Regions from separate parts of the Bradyrhizobium sp. Crot121 genome, predicted to be linked through region 1. Evidence: predicted binding sites of a transcription regulator. Region 1 holds the regulator's gene; the other holds the start of a gene.
What was found. Region 1 encodes LexA, which represses DNA repair genes until DNA is damaged. Its sites were predicted from a motif close to TGTTCNNNNTGTGTTCNG; they were not measured.
Positions count from the first base shown of each region.

Region 1 (5,619 bases):
ACCCGGCTTTCCCTGCGCCCTCTGTTCGATGAGAGGGCCGAGAGTAACGCAAAGCTCGGGCGAACAACGCCGCGAGAATGCGGACTCACATCCTCATGCTGTTTGAAAGTTGAATCAGAACCCATCCCCGTCATTGCGAGCGCAGCGAAGCAATCCATCGCGCCACTTGCGGAGAAATGGATTGCTTCGCTGCGCTCGCAATGACGGTGGAGAGAGCGTTTCCCCAGGACTACGGTCGTAGGATGGGTAGAGCGAAGCGAAACCCATCATTCGCACCGCTTGCTCCATCGCGATGGGTTTCGCTTCGCTCTACCCATCCTGCAGGCCCGCGAACGAAGACATTGCCGCCCCCTTGGGATTTTCGTACACAACCGTCGCCATGACCCAACCGTCCCTTTCCCCCGGCTCCGCCGATGTCCTGTTGTTCGACCTCGGCCGCGTCGTGCTCGATATCGATTTCGGCAAGGTGATGACCACCTGGGCCGGCCATGCCGGCTGCGAGCCCGGCGAGCTCGCCACCCGCTTTGTCATGGACGAGAGTTACAGACATCACGAGGTTGGCAAGATCGATGACGCCGCCTTCTTCGCAGGCCTGCGGCAGTCGCTCGGCATCAGCATCTCCGACGCCCAGTTCCTGGAAGGCTGGAACGCGATCTTCGCCGGCGAGATGCCGGGAATCGCCGAGCACCTGGCGCGCGCCAAGACGCGTCTGCCGCTCTATGCGTTCTCGAATACCAATCCGCCTCATATCGAGCATTTCTCGACAGCCTATTCGGACGTGCTCGGCCACTTCCGTCAGATCTTCTTCTCCTCCACGATCGGGCTACGGAAACCTGACGCGGACGCCTATGATTACGTGATAAAGGCGATCGGCGTGCCGGCTTCGCGCATCGTGTTCTTCGACGATTCCGCCGAGAACATCCGCGGCGCACGGGCGATGGGCCTCGCAGCCATTCACGTCACATCACCGGATGATGTGACGAACGCGCTTCTCGCCCTCGGAATTTAGGAGTTGCCCGTGGCCTTGATGCCGGTCGCCGATGCGCTTGCCGCGGTTCTCGCCGGCGCGGAACCTTTGCCGGAAGAGATGGTCGCACTCGATGCCGCCTATCACCGCACGCTTGCCCGTGACGTCGCGGCAAAGCGTACTCAGCCGCCACTGGCGATGTCGGCGATGGATGGCTATGCGGTGCGATCCGCCGATGCCGCCGACTTGAGCGCGCGGCTGAAGGTGATCGGCGAAGTCGCCGCGGGCCGGCCGTTCGATCGGGAACTTGGTCCGCGGGAAGCGGCACGGATCTTCACCGGAGGCGTCATTCCCGCCGGCGCCGATGCGGTCGTGATCCAGGAGGACACCCGGGTCGATGGCGATCACATCACCATCACCGAGGCCGCTGTCGCCGGGCGGCATATCCGGCCCGCCGGCGTCGATTTCCGCGAGGGTGACGTGCTGCTGAGGCGCGGAAGCCGGCTGACCGACCGCGCGCTGTCGCTGGCGGCGTCGATGAACTATCCGGAACTCCCCGTGCGGCGCCGACCCAAGGTCGCCGTGCTCGCGACCGGCGACGAACTCGTGATGCCGGGCACCTCTCCGGGTCCAGGCCAGATCGTCTATTCCAACGGCTATGCGCTGCGGGCGATGGCGCGTGCAGAAGGCGCTGAAGCGATCGATCTGGGGGTCGCCGCCGACACGGTTGCCGCCACCACCCACGGCATACGCCGCGCGCATGCCGCGGGCGCCGACATCCTCATCACCACCGGCGGCGCCTCGGTCGGCGACCATGACCTCGTGAAGCCGTCGCTTGAGGCCGAGGGCGTGACCATGGCGTTCTGGAAGATCGCGATGCGGCCGGGCAAGCCGATGATGCATGGCCGGCTCGGCGCGATGCGAGTGATCGGCCTGCCCGGCAATCCGGTGTCGTCCTATGTCTGCGCCTATCTGTTCCTGGTGCCGTTGATTCGGGCCCTGCTCGGCCGCTCGGCGATTCATCACGTGACGGAAAGCGCCCTGCTCGGCCGCGATCTCGCCGCCAACGATCAGCGCGAAGATTATCTTCGTGCGCTACTCGAAGAGCGCGACGACGGCACGCTGATCGCAACGCCGGTCACCAAGCAGGACAGTTCGCTGCTTGGGAATCTCACTGCGGCGCAGGCACTTGTGATCCGTCCGCCATTCGCGCCGGCCGCAGCAAAAGGCGCGCCTTGCGACATCCTCCGATTGCCTGAATGACGCTGCGACCAACACCTGCCGGAGCATCTCTGGTCGCGTTCACCAGAAATTAAGTGGTTGCGGAACACATATCGAACATATAGTGTCCGTTCATGATTTGTTTCGAAACTCGCTGTCTACGAATGGGAGTGCGTGACTCCCGAGATCAGCTCTTCTCAAGTCTCGGATCGAACGACGCTACCAACCGGGGGAATGCTCGCGATGCTTACGCGCAAACAGTATGAACTTCTGCGTTTCATCAACGAACGGCTGAAAGAGGCCGGCGTGCCTCCTTCCTTCGACGAGATGAAGGACGCGCTCGACCTGCGCTCGAAGTCCGGCATCCACCGCCTGATCACGGCGCTGGAGGAACGGGGCTTCATCCGCCGCCTGCCGAACCGCGCCCGCGCGATCGAGGTGATCAAACTGCCTGAGCTCTCCGCCGCCGGCAACGGCCGCCGCGGCTTCACGCCGAGCGTCATCGAGGGCACGCTCGGCAAGCGCACGACCAGCGCGGCCGTGGCCGAAGACGATGGCAACCGTCCCGTCGCCGTTCCCGTGATGGGCCGGATCGCGGCGGGTACGCCGATCGAGGCGCTGCAGACCCGCAGCCACACCATCAGCGTGCCGCCCGACATGCTCGGCTCCGGCGAGCATTATGCGCTCGAGGTGCGCGGCGATTCCATGGTCGAGGCCGGCATCCTCGACGGCGACATGGCGCTGATCCAGCGTAACGACACCGCCAACACCGGCGACATCGTGGTGGCGCTGATCGATGAGGAGGAAGCGACGCTGAAGCGCTTCCGGCGCCGCGGCGCGTCAATCGCGCTTGAGCCTGCCAATGCGGCCTACGAAGTCCGCATCCTGCCGCCGAACCGGGTGCGGATCCAGGGCAAGCTGATCGGGCTTTATCGCAAGTACTGAGCCGACGAGGACGCAGCAGCTCGTCTGGTACTTTGGTGGGTGATCTGCCCTCAAGGACACTGACAAGAACGATTTAGAGTGATTAGAATAAGAGCCCCGGTAAGTTCGCCGGGGCACTCTCGGTGCAAGGAGATGTGCGGCAGCGCCTCCTATCGTGTTTGTGAACGGCTAGAGGGCGCGGGCCGTACAAATGCCAAGAACGGAGCAGAGGCTTATAAGTTATCGTCCACTCTGATAGAGGCCTGCGCCTCTTCCCAGGCCGGGTCGGCTATCTCGAATGAGGAGCAATCCGATGTGTGACTATAGCCTGCATGCCGTGGCGACGCGTCCCGCCCAGGTTGGAGAGACGCTTATCACCACCACCTTCCGCGGTACCTCGACCCGCGGCTTCGCTTCGGAAAGCGATCCGACGGTCGCAGTCTGCATGCTTCCCGGGACCGAACTCGCGTTCGCCGATAACGTCCGCTACGACAATCGCTGGATCTGGACCAAGACGACCGGCTTCCGTGTCGGCAAGTTCAACCAGATCGATGCGCATATTCGGGATCGTCATCACGACGCGATCGACTTCCCCGATGGCAGCCATGTGCTGGTGACCCAGCTCTGCGAAGGGCAGCGGGCGACCGTGCTGCAATTGCCCGTGACGCATCATGTTGCAGAGCCGGCACCGAAGGCGGTCGACCAGCGCCCCGCGCCGAACCCGCTGTTCATCGGCTGAGAGCTTCGGGCAGCGTGCGCCGCCGGTCTCGGCCGGCGGGACGTTGCCGCGGGTGAAAAGCAAAGTATTCGAGCGGCCCCGGAGGCCATCCCGGGGCAGATGTGGTTTTGTTGAACTATTCGCAAGGGGCATGATCGGTGGTCACCAAGATCACATGGCAAAAAGCCGGACGGGTGGCCCAGCCCGGCCGATACATGTTCAGGTTCGGCTGGCTCACCGTCGCAGCGGAAGATCTCGCGATCTGGGAGCGATTTCCGGATGCGAGCTTCACGCTCGTGCAAGTGCCGTCGCATTCGGGCGGTCCCGACGAATTTCGGCTCGGCGCCTTCGAGCTGCCGGCCAACGCCGGTGGAGATTGACGGGAGCGCTCAGTCTTCCGGCTGCAGGTCGGACTCGGACGGGGTCGCATCGATGGCGCGCAGCGCGGGTGCCCCTTGGATCCGGATCGTGGTCTCGGGTTCGCCTTCGCCTGACACCGCAGGCGACCACGGCCGGTCGAGGCCGGCGGGCTTGACCGCATCGATGACGAAGCCGTTCCGGTTCCGCCGCAGCGCCAGCCCGCCCTGCCGCCGCAGGCGCTCGGCATCGATGACCGCCGCCGCACAGCCTTGTGGCACCGGCCGTGCGGTCACGATCAGCACCGCCCGTTCGCAATCGTCCGCGAGCGCCTCGGATCGCTGCGTGAGCGCGATGAACGCGCCACCGGCCACAGAGGTCACGCAGCCGCTCTCATCGCAGGACACGCCCTCCGTGAGCGAAGGATCGCTCGCGCTGCGGGCATCGGCATCCGCGGCAAGCCACTCCTTGGCGAGAAACGCGTCCTTCGCGGTCCGCATCAGGTGCAACCGCCCGTCACCGCCGCGAACGGCGACATTGCGGCCGTCGCCGGAAATCAGGATGTCGGGTTGCGGCGCCCTCACCGCCCAGACCACCGCAATGAGAAGCACCGCCGCGCCGGCGAAGCGCAGCGGCGTGCGCAACAGCCCGAGCAGGATGACGCCCAGGCTCGCGGCGATCAGCGGGCCGATCCCGAACGCACTGACGTGGCCGACTGCGCCCGGCAGCGCGGCGACCCATTGCGCAACCACGATCATCCAGTCGATGCCGCTGCCCATGATCGCCCAGAACACGCCATCGAAGCCGAACGGCATCGCCAGCAGGCCAAGCAGCCCAGCCGGCATCACCAGCGCCGACACCACCGGCATCGCCGCCAGATTGGCAAGCACGCCGAAGGGCGCCACCCGATGGAAGTGAAAGGCGGCATAGGGCGTGGTCGCCAGCCCCGCTACCAGCGAGGCCAGCAGCAGCATCGCAATCTCGCGCCCGCCCCACAGCGCGATCCGCGCGGTCGCGGAATGATCGGGCGCGGCAAACAGATGCGGCATGCCAATCTGCACCAGCGCCACCAACCCGAGGGTGGCCGCAAACGACATTTGAAAGCTCGGATGAACCAGCGCTTCCGGTGCGATCGCGAGCACGATCATGGCCGCGACTGCGAGCGTCCGGAACGTCACCGCGCGGCGGTCCACCATGACGGCGATCAGCACCACCGCAGTCATGAAGAACGAGCGCTGCGTCGCGACCTCCGCTCCCGACAGCAGCAGATAGAAGGCGGCAGCGACCAGCGCCGCCGCGGCGGACCATTTCTTGATCGGAAAGCCCACAGTGAGCACCGGGAACAGTGCGAGCAAGGCGCGGACTGCGAAGAAGACCACGCCCGCGACCACCGCCATGTGATAGCCCGAGATCGAGAGTACGTGGCCGAGCC
Region 1 covers NZ_JCAMOR010000111.1:12,095-17,713, reverse strand. Annotated here, with positions in the region: gene AC5ZGW_RS42060 (HAD-IA family hydrolase) at 380-1,009, shown strand; gene AC5ZGW_RS42055 (molybdopterin molybdotransferase MoeA) at 1,019-2,230, shown strand; gene lexA (transcriptional repressor LexA) at 2,432-3,133, shown strand; gene AC5ZGW_RS42045 (hypothetical protein) at 3,426-3,851, shown strand; gene AC5ZGW_RS42040 (hypothetical protein) at 3,989-4,210, shown strand; gene AC5ZGW_RS42035 (ComEC/Rec2 family competence protein) at 4,220-5,619, opposite strand, start outside.

Region 2 (5,619 bases), on a different contig from region 1:
TCCAGCGGCTGCATATTTTTCCCAGGGTTTGGCAGTTCCGCTTGGACACGCCGTTGCCGACGCGGTCGATCAAACTGCGTCATGCGATGCGTGACGGAACCATCTCGAAACGTGGTAGCCGCGGCGGCCCTTGGGCAAGCTCGGACGCGTCCGGACCGACGAGCAACTTGTCGTCCGAGGAGCCGGAAGCACTCTACGATCCCGTCAGGTGTGGAGGGATACCGTCAAGCAGGCCCGTTCGAAAACTCGTGCGTTCTCGGGCAGATGCACCAAATCGCGAACATTTTGATGGAACTTTGTTCTTGTCCGGAGAACTACGGCGCCCGCGCGGGCTCGATCGGTACATGGACACCCAGTGCTCGCCCACATTGGGTTTCAGTCGCGGACGATCGCTGTCATCGGGGCGGAGCAATCGTAGCTGGGCGATGGGACTGCAGGCTGCGCGGGCTGTCGCTCCAGTGCTTGCCGTTGGCGGCGATCGGATGCCAGCGAGCAAGCCATTGCGCGCAAGCGTCGATCTGGAGCGCGTGTTCGAGGAACCTTCGCAAGGCACGCGACGAGCTTTGCGCGAGCGCCTGATCGATCGCAGTCGAGTTCACGACTGCTAGTTCTTCCCAACCATCTCGACGGGATGGCGGCCTTATTGCTGCAACTGCCATTGCTCGGCGTAGACAGCCAGCCGCTCATATTCTTCGGCGATCTTAAGCAGCCTTTCGCGCGAGCTACGGTACGCAAACGACTCTGCTTTGGTACGGGTTTCCTCCGCTTGCTCTCGCCAGTAGCGCGGGTCTTGCAGCGTGTTCCTCATGGCATTTCCCGTTCTGATCTGTCTGAAAGACAATTCCGGAACGGAAGAGATGCTCCCTCGCAAGGAAGGAAACCCGGATGCCCGCTAACTTGCGTTAAGCTCGAAAGGAACTTCGTTCTCGGTCGGAGAACTACGGATTGTCGCCCTCTCTCGGAAACGGCTCAAAGGTTTGACGTCCCAGGAACGTGTCAGGCTTTGCACTTTGTTCGAGGAGTTCGAAGGACTGGGCGACGATCTCGCGCGACCGTGTAGCGATGACATCGTCCTGTGTCCGGGAAGGGCGGCAAATATGAGTGCGCCAGTCGATCATCTTCGGGCTCCCTCAGATTTATGCAGGCGGGAGCGCGATTGGTCTCTCAGCCACCGACGCCTACGGGGCGGATCCGCTGCCGATGATGGACGGGCAACTCGGACGGTGCAGGTTTGGTTCGAAGTGGCTGGGGGCAAAAAGAACATATTGCGAACATGGAACAAAGGTGGTACAGAATTTCCAACGCAATAAACCATCGATTTCTTAATCGCGCCCCGTTTGTCCCGCTAGCGAATCCCCGTCATAAGGAGCACATCCAATGTCCGCCACTACGCTGCGTATTGTCGAAGGATCCTCTATGGATAAATCCAAAGCTCTGTCTGCTGCGCTGTCCCAGATCGAGCGCCAGTTCGGCAAGGGCTCGGTGATGAAGCTCGGCAAGAGCGACCGCTCGATGGATATCGAGACGGTATCGTCGGGGTCGCTTGGGCTCGACATCGCGCTTGGCGTCGGCGGCTTGCCGAAGGGACGTATCGTCGAGATCTACGGGCCGGAGTCGTCGGGCAAGACCACGCTGGCGCTGCACACGGTGGCGGAAGCGCAGAAGAAGGGCGGCATCTGTGCCTTCATCGACGCCGAACACGCGCTCGACCCGGTCTATGCGCGTAAGCTCGGCGTCAATATCGACGAGCTTCTGATCTCGCAGCCGGATACCGGCGAGCAGGCGCTGGAGATTTGCGACACGCTGGTGCGTTCGGGCGCGGTCGATGTGCTGGTGGTCGATTCGGTGGCGGCGCTGGTGCCCAAGGCCGAGCTCGAAGGCGAGATGGGCGATGCGCTGCCCGGCCTGCAGGCGCGCCTGATGAGCCAGGCGCTGCGCAAGCTCACCGCCTCCATCAACAAGTCCAACACCATGGTGATCTTCATCAACCAGATCCGCATGAAGATCGGCGTGATGTACGGCTCGCCCGAGACGACCACCGGCGGCAATGCGCTGAAGTTCTACGCTTCCGTTCGCCTCGACATCCGCCGCATCGGCGCGATCAAGGAGCGCGACGAGGTGGTCGGCAACACCACGCGCGTGAAGGTGGTGAAGAACAAGCTGGCGCCGCCGTTCAAGCAGGTCGAGTTCGACATCATGTATGGCGAAGGCGTCTCCAAGATGGGCGAAATCCTCGACCTCGGCGTCAAGGCCGGCATCGTCGAGAAGTCCGGCGCCTGGTTCTCCTATGACAGCCAGCGGCTCGGTCAGGGCCGCGAGAACTCCAAGGCGTTCCTCCGCTCCAACCCCGATATCACCAGCAAGATCGAGCTTGCGATCCGGCAGAACTCCGGCCTGATCGCCGAGCAGATCCTCGCGGGCACCCCCGAGCGTGACGCCGACGGCGAGGAGCCGGCGGAAGAGTAAGTTTTTTCGAAATATCCGATTTCTTCGCGGGAAGCGGGCGCTGAGGACGTTGAGTTGCCGACGTCTTCGGCGCCCGTTTTGTTTTTTGCGCGATTGCCGAGGGGGCCATGAAGCGCCTGATCCTGACCAGTTCGTCCGGCTACGGCCTCATGCGCATGGACCTCGCTGAAGCTGTCATTCCTTTCACCACTCGTCTTGTATGGGGGCGCTTGCCGTCTCCCGACGATCTCGCCACCTATGTCGCCGCGCGTTCGGAGCAACACGGTCCGGGATCTCATTGGTCGGACTTCGTCGGCGAGTTTCGCAACGACAGCGAAGCTCGCAAGGACCTCGCCTTGGTCGACTTCTGCAAGCCATACAAGACTATCGAACTATGGTTTGATCCAGAGCCCGATGATCAGTTGAAGCTGATCTTGCTGCTTGATTTCTTTCGTTCCTACCCGGAAACAGCAGCCAAGTTGAAGTTGCGCATTGTCGACTTCGATCTGATCATGATGGACCACGAGGGGCCGGCCGCGCAGCACGTTCGCAAAGTCGATGTTACCGGGGCAATGCTTGAAACGGGAAGCATGAGCTGGCAGGCGTATAGGGCGCCGACGTCAGAACCTTGCTTTCACCTCCTGGGCAAGGATTTGAGTGCGCTGCCGATGCTCAGGCGAACTCTGATTGATCTGCTCGAAGAGCTTCCCTCGGCTTCCACCGGGCTGGGTGCTACGGAAATGCGGATGCTGGAGCTGATCTCAAGGGGCTATGCGAACATCAACCCGCTTTTCCACCTCAGGAAGCTTCGCCAAACGCGCGTCTTCAACGAGTGGGAGCGGGGTTACCTGCTTGACGGGCTTGGGCTCGGCCCGACCCCTGCGGTCGCGGGACTCGACGAAGAGCTGCGGACGATCAGACGGGATAACTTGCGGGACCGGCATACGGCGCTCCTGCGTAGCCGGCTGTCGCTCACTAAGTTTGGCAAGGCCGTCGTCGCCCACAAGGAAGATTTCAGCCGCCACAACCCGATCGACCGCTGGTGGGGCGGCACACATTTGACCAACGATAACCTCTGGCGCTGGAATCCGAGGCTCGTCGCGCCGTGACACGGCCGTAGGATGGGTAGAGCGCAGCGAAACCCATCATTGCCGCCAAGCGCACGGGCGCGATGGGTTTCGCTGCGCTCTACCCATCCTACAATTCTGCAATTTCGAGATTCCGGGGGCCCGCTTTTGCGCGCCCCGGAATGACGGGGTCACCTCATTCCGCAGCTTGCGCGTAATCGCTCACCGGCGGGCAGGAGCACACCAGGTTGCGGTCGCCGTAGACATTGTCGACGCGGCCAACCGGGCTCCAATATTTGTCTGATCGAGAGACGCCGTCGGGGAAGCAGCCCTCAGTGCGGCTATAGGCGCGATTCCATTCGTCGTCGGCGATATCGTGCACGGTGTGCGGCGCGTTCCGGAGCGGTGAGGCTTCGACCTTGAAGCGGCCGCTCTCGATCTCGGCGATCTCCTGGCGGATCGCGATCATGGCATCACAAAAACGATCGATCTCGGCCTTGGATTCCGATTCCGTCGGCTCGATCATCAGCGTGCCCGGCACCGGGAAGCTCATGGTCGGCGCGTGGAAGCCGTAATCGATCAGGCGTTTTGCAATGTCGTCGACGGTGACGCCCGCCGAGGTCTTCAGCGGCCGCGGATCGACGATGCATTCATGCGCGACGCGGCCCTTGGCGTTGCGGTACAGCACCGGGAAATGCGCCTGCAGGCGCGCGGCGATGTAGTTGGCATTGAGGATCGCGATCTCGGTGGCGCGCGTCAGGCCTTCGCCGCCCATCATCAGGATGTAGATGTAGGAGATGGTCAGGATCGACGCTGAGCCAAACGGCGCGGCCGACACCGGCCCGACCGGGTGCGGCGTGCCGCCGTCCGTTGCGGGATGGCGGGGCAGATAAGGGGCCAGATGCGCCCGCACGCCGATCGGGCCCATGCCGGGGCCGCCGCCGCCATGCGGGATGCAGAACGTCTTGTGCAGGTTGAGATGGCTGACGTCGGCACCGTAATCGCCGGGCCGCGACAGTCCGACCTGCGCGTTCAAATTGGCGCCGTCGAGATAGACCTGTCCGCCATGGGCATGCACGATATCGCAGATCTCGCTGATGTGCTCCTCGAACACGCCATGCGTCGACGGATAGGTGATCATCACAGCCGCAAGATTCGCCGAATGCTTCTCCGCCTTGGCGCGGAGATCGTTGACATCGACGTCGCCGCGCGCATCGCAGGCGACCACCACGACGTCCATGCCGGCCATCGCGGCGGATGCCGGATTGGTGCCGTGGGCGGAGGAGGGGATCAGGCAAATCTTACGATGCGCCTCGCCGCGCGCGGCATGATAGCCGCGGATCGCGAGCAGGCCGGCATATTCGCCTTGCGCCCCGGAATTCGGCTGCAGCGACACCGCGGCATAGCCGGTGATGTCGCACAGCCATTTTTCCAATCGCGTAAACAGCGCCTGATAGCCCTTGGCCTGATCTGCCGGCGCGAACGGATGCAGGCTGCCGAACGCCGGCCAGGTCAGCGGCACCATCTCCGTGGTCGCGTTCAGCTTCATCGTGCAGGAGCCGAGCGGGATCATCGCGCGATCGAGCGCGAGGTCGCGATCGCTCAGCTTGCGCATGTAGCGGAGCAGCTCGGTCTCGGAGCGATGCGCGTGGAACACGGGATGGGTCAGGAACGCGGTGGTGCGCTTCAATTCCGTTGGCAGCGCCTCGCGCGCGCCCGTCTCGATGCCGGCATAGGCAAGCGTACCGCCGAATGCGCGCCACACCGCCTCGATGATTTCGGGCGTCGTGGTCTCGTCAACGGCGATGCCGAGCGTACTGTCGCCGATCCGCAGATTGATCTTCTCCGTGCGCGCGCGAGCGACGATCTCGCTCTGCTTCGCGCCGACCTCGACGGTCAGCGTGTCGAAGAACGCCTCGCGCGTCGGCGCAAAGCCGAGCTTGCGCAATCCCGCCGCCAGCACGGACGCGCGGCGATGCACATTGCGCGCGATATGAGTGAGGCCCTCGGGGCCGTGATAGACCGCGTACATCGAGGCGATAACGGCGAGCAGCACCTGTGCGGTGCAGATGTTGGAGGTCGCCTTCTCGCGGCGGATATGCTGCTC
Region 2 covers NZ_JCAMOR010000017.1:109,469-115,087, reverse strand. Annotated here, with positions in the region: gene AC5ZGW_RS17445 (hypothetical protein) at 641-808, opposite strand; gene AC5ZGW_RS17440 (hypothetical protein) at 939-1,118, opposite strand; gene recA (recombinase RecA) at 1,378-2,466, shown strand; gene AC5ZGW_RS17430 (hypothetical protein) at 2,574-3,554, shown strand; gene gcvP (aminomethyl-transferring glycine dehydrogenase) at 3,709-5,619, opposite strand, start outside.
Region 2: a site for LexA is predicted at 1,257-1,274, ahead of recA (recombinase RecA). Genes of this name have one in related genera too.